2 regions of the Paenibacillus sp. A14 genome follow, and region 2 is predicted to be linked to the other one. Evidence: riboswitches for the same ligand, from Rfam matches in the RefSeq annotation. Region 2 holds a riboswitch; the other holds the start of a gene.

Region 1 (2,396 bases), 300 kb from region 2:
GCGTAACCCATCATTTGCAGCGTGTCCGTGGACGCCGTGCCCATTTCGGACCAGTCGATTTTGGAAAAGTCCAAGCCCCACATTACCCGATCACCTCCACATCAAGATCCCGTTCTTTAAGCAGGGCCAGCGTACGTTCGACCTGCTCGTCGTCCCCTTCAAAGGAAACGGTGAGCTTGCCGTACGGCACCTCTTTGATCGTCGAGATCGTGCCCTGCAAAATCGCGAAGTTGACCCCGGTTTCCCGGACCACCTGCGATAATACCGATTCATACGTCTTCGCGCCAAGGAAGGTGATCTTCACCAGCTTCGACCATGCCGGATGCGGCACGGAGCTTGCCAGCTTCAACCCCTCCCCGCCATCTTCGCCCGACGCGTCCCGGTTGATAAACTCCCGGGTTACAAAATGCCGCGGCTTGAGGAAAACCTCGGTCACCGGCCCTTCCTCGACGATGCCGCCCTGGTGGATGACCGCCACCCGGTCGCAGATGCTCTGAATGACATGCATCTCATGCGTAATGAGCAGAATCGTGAGTCCGAATTTCCGGTTGATGTCCAGCAGCAATCGCAGGATTGAGTCCGTCGTCTGCGGATCCAGCGCGGAGGTCGCCTCGTCGCAGAGGAGAACATCCGGATCGCTGGCCAGCGCCCGAGCGATGCCGACCCGCTGTTTCTGTCCGCCGGACAGCTGGGACGGGTATTTCCCCCGGTGCGCCTCCAGACCGACCAAGGCCAGCAGTTCATCCACCTTTCGTTGGATCTCCGCCTTCGGCGTCCCGGTCAGCGTAAGCGGAAAAGCGACATTGTCATAGACCGTGGCGGACGACAGCAGGTTAAAATGCTGAAAGATCATCCCGATCTTGCGGCGCTTCTGCTGAAGCTCCCGCTTGCCGAGCTTGGTCAGGTCGACGCCGCCGACCCAAACCTCGCCTTGCGTCGGCCGCTCAAGCAAATTGATGCAGCGGATGAGCGTACTTTTGCCCGCCCCGGAGTGGCCGATGACCCCGAAGATTTCTCCCTTGTTCACCTTCAGGTTCAAGCTGGACAAGGCGGTGGTGGTCTTTTTCTTGGTGCCGTATATTTTAGTCAGTTGTTTGAGTTCAATCAAACCGATTAGCCTCCCGCTTTCGAAGTTTCCTAAAATTATTAAGATAAAAAAATAAAGAGCCCGGCAGATTCAGAGGGCTCTCTTTACGTAAAGACAATGCCTTCTCATCTGCCAAAACCGCGTCTTCCGATTTCACGTTCCACGGTTTTGAAGGATTTAGCACCATGACACTCGTTTCTCGGCTGCGCGAATCACGCGTCTTTCCGCCGGAATACGAATCGGTTGCTGGGCTTCATCGGGCCTTTCCCTCCGCCTCTCTCGATAAGAAAAAATATGAAATTAATGATGAACATTTCCTGTAAGATCATGAAACTATTTTAGAGTATAGAAGCTTTCCGTACTTTTGTCAAAGGAAAAATAGAAAAAAGATTTTCCAGGATCACCGCTACTTGGCCGAGATTTTTTTCCAGCGCTCATTGGTATAGGTGAACACCGCTTCCAGCGTTTCGGACACCATGAGGTACCCGTTCTCCAAGTCGCGGAGATGCCGATCCAGATCCTCCAGCTCGATTTTGCCGTGGAGCGCCTGATGTCGCTGCCATAAATCATCCTGCATTTCCGAGTTCATATAATGAATCTCCGTGTTTCTGCGCTTTCTCAATACGGCCAACGCTTCCTTGTGCCTCTCTTTAATGGCGAAGAGCCGTTCCTCGAGGTCCGGATGAACCTTCAAATAGCGAAATTGCCGAAGCACCGTAAAATAGGAAAAATGCGCCTTCACCCTGGACGTTTTCAAATCATAGAGATCGTTCAGCACCGTCCCCAGCTTGTCCAGGGTAGAGAAAACACGGATAAATCCGTCTTTATAAAAGAACACATACCGCGCGTAGTCGCCCCGCTCGGCCGGATCCATGTCCTCCACATAATTGCGTTGCACCTTCCGGCGGAAAAAGCCGGCCGCGTGCAAGCACTGCTCCAACTCATCCAGTGAAGAGATCAGCCCCAGCGTCCAGATCTCCAGCTTGCGAAAATCATGGGTCGGATCCTTGGATAGCTCCGTCTGTTTGTGCAGCAGCCTTGTTGTCTGTGTCATCGCATCCATCGCCTTGGCGAGCAGTCCTTCATTTTGCCTTGGCGGTTCGCCCAGCAAGCTTCGCAGCATAATATTCCTCCGCTTCTATCGTTTATCCCGAAAGTTCCCACGGATACCACGAGATCCGGTCGACCTGTGATTATATCCTTTCCCGATCCCGCGACAGCTCTGCCAAGCGAAGATTACGGGGCGTTCCGGTGAACCTGTGGAGCTGCTTCCAAATCGGCATCCGCGCTCCGGGTTTCCTTGCTCTTC
Region 2 (2,396 bases):
CGCCGCCATGCCCGAACTGCAGGCGAAGCCGGCATCTCCGCTTTCCAGCGCGGCCGCGGCCTCTTCCAACACGGTCCGCGTCGGGCTTTTGGTCCGCGAATAGTCAAACCCGGTACTCTGCCCCAGGCGGGGATGACGGAAGGCGGTCGCCTGATAGATCGGATAAGTGACCGCTCCCGTAACCGGCTCCTCGGTCGACCCGATCTGAGCCAGTCTGCTGTCCAAATGCCATTCTTTATTTTTTGCCACTGCGTACCCCTCCACTAATCAAATATGGTATATAAGTTCAGCCATTTCATCGATATCATACGGTGTTTCCTGATACACATAGTAGTTCAGCCAGTTGGAGAATAATAAGTTGGCATGCGCTTTCCAAGTCGATCTGGGGGTTTTGGCGGGATCATTGTTCGGATAATAGTTCACCGGGAGATCGATATCCAGCCCTTTGGCGGCGTCGCGATCGTACTCCCATTTCAGGGAACCCGCGTCATACTCCGAGTGACCGGTCACAAAAATTTGTTTTCCGTCCCGTGAAGCCACGAGATAAATCCCGGCTTCCTCCGATTCGGCGAGAATCTCCAACTCCGGCGAGCGCTCGATATCCTCTCTGGATACGTCCGTATGGCGGGAATGCGGAACCTGGAACACTTCATCAAATCCGCGCATTAACTTAACACGAGGATAGTTGACAGAATGGGAGAAGACACCGAAGCATTTTTGCTCGAGCGGAATTTTACGGACTCCGTAATGATAATATAAGCCGGCTTGGGAAGCCCAACAAATATGCATGGTCGAAGTCACGTGCGTCTTGCTCCATTCGAAAATTTCCTTCAATTCCTCCCAATAGTTGACTTCTTCAAAATCCAGTTGTTCGACAGGAGCGCCCGTCACGATCATTCCGTCAAACCGGCGGCTCTTGATCTCGTCAAAGGTTTTGTAGAACATCTCCAAATGCTCCGCTGAAGTGTTCTTCGAGATATGGGAGCGGGGGTGAAGCAGTACGATTTCTACCTGAAGGGGTGTGTTGCTGAGCAGACGCAAAATTTGCGATTCCGTCGTTTCCTTGGTCGGCATCAGGTTCAAAATGGCAATTCTGAGGGGCCGAATGTCCTGCTGGTAGGCCCGGCTCTCATCCATCACAAAAATATTCTCGTTCGCAAGCACTTCCTTGGCCGGCAGATGATCCGGTACTTTAATCGGCATTACATTCCAACTCCTTTTTACTTTAGATTTTGCGGGTTATTCGGGTGAAAGCGGGCAATAACAAGAAAAAGACCTCTCTCCAAAGAGAAAGGTCATCATTTATTCCTGAATGCGCCTCTCTCATCTCTCAGAAACCTAAGTGCATCACATCATGCTCTTTAAGCTCTGCAAGAATTAGCACCGTGCGACGTATCGCCGGTTGCCGGGTATCATCGGGCCAGTCCCTCCACCTACTCTTGATAAGAAAATCGTCTCAATATTCTGTTTTTAAAATTCAAATTGAAACAGGTTGATTTCATTATACATGAATTCTCTTTTTTAACAAGCTGTGCGTCAATTTTTATCCACAACTTTTTGGCTTGAAACAATTCAATCCCCGGCGTTATACTAGACAAGTGCTTAAGAGGCACCCCATAAACCCATAGTAAAGAGGTGAATCCGAGAAATGGAAGGCGACCCGAGTCCGCAGCGCATGGACCTGAAGAAACAACCGCATAGGAAACCGATCAGCAGGCGCCGCGTGGAGAGTAACGGGCACTTTCTTTTCCCGGTGTTTTCATAAAACGCCTTTTTTCGGCGTTCGCCGTGCTGATCCCTTTCCTGTGCTCACAAAAAATGAGCATATCCCGGCTGCCTAAGCCGGAAAAGGGAGTGATTGGTATGAAAATCCGTCATGTGGTGGCCGGTGTATTTAAACCGGTCGAAGACGTGGAACTCACGACAACCCCGCCTGAGGAAGGCTTCTACTGGATCGACGCGGACGTTGAGGACCTGGAGCTGCTTCAGCCGCTGTTCTCGCTGCATGATCTTGCCGTTGAGGACTGCCTGTCCGAGGAGGAGCAGCGTCCGAAAATCGAAACTTACGACAACCATTACTTTATTGTAGTTAACAGCATCCGTTATGATGACGAGGAAATCTTTCTGCGGGCGCTGAACATCTTTCTGGGAAGACACTACATCATCACCGTGACCAAGCAGAAAATCAACGAACTCCGGGCCGTCAAGCCGATTCTCTGGGAACAGGAAGTCAGCGAGCCCGACCGTTTTCTTTATTTTCTTATCGACCTCGTGGTCGACAACTACTTCTCTGTCGGCGACCGGATCGAAGTCAAGATCGAAAAGCTGGAAGAGGATATTTTGATGCACACCAAACGTTCGCACCTGAACGAGATCATCGGTTTGCGAAGCGAGAT

What was found. A riboswitch is a leader RNA that binds a small molecule or an ion and turns the genes downstream of it on or off. The one in region 2 is predicted to bind S-adenosylmethionine.
Region 1: another riboswitch for S-adenosylmethionine. It lies ahead of V4U88_RS12460 (methionine ABC transporter ATP-binding protein); the one in region 2 lies ahead of metA (homoserine O-acetyltransferase MetA).

What each region holds. Positions count from the first base shown of each region.
Region 1 covers NZ_JBAGJD010000004.1:225,562-227,957, reverse strand. Annotated here, with positions in the region: gene V4U88_RS12465 (methionine ABC transporter permease) at 1-83, opposite strand, end outside; gene V4U88_RS12460 (methionine ABC transporter ATP-binding protein) at 83-1,108, opposite strand; SAM riboswitch class I at 1,210-1,376, opposite strand; gene V4U88_RS12455 (Cthe_2314 family HEPN domain-containing protein) at 1,494-2,210, opposite strand; gene V4U88_RS12450 (COX15/CtaA family protein) at 2,324-2,396, opposite strand, start outside.
Region 2 covers NZ_JBAGJD010000004.1:524,200-526,595, reverse strand. Annotated here, with positions in the region: gene V4U88_RS13850 (PLP-dependent transferase) at 1-249, opposite strand, end outside; gene metA (homoserine O-acetyltransferase MetA) at 268-1,203, opposite strand; SAM riboswitch class I at 1,321-1,449, opposite strand; gene corA (magnesium/cobalt transporter CorA) at 1,864-2,396, shown strand, end outside.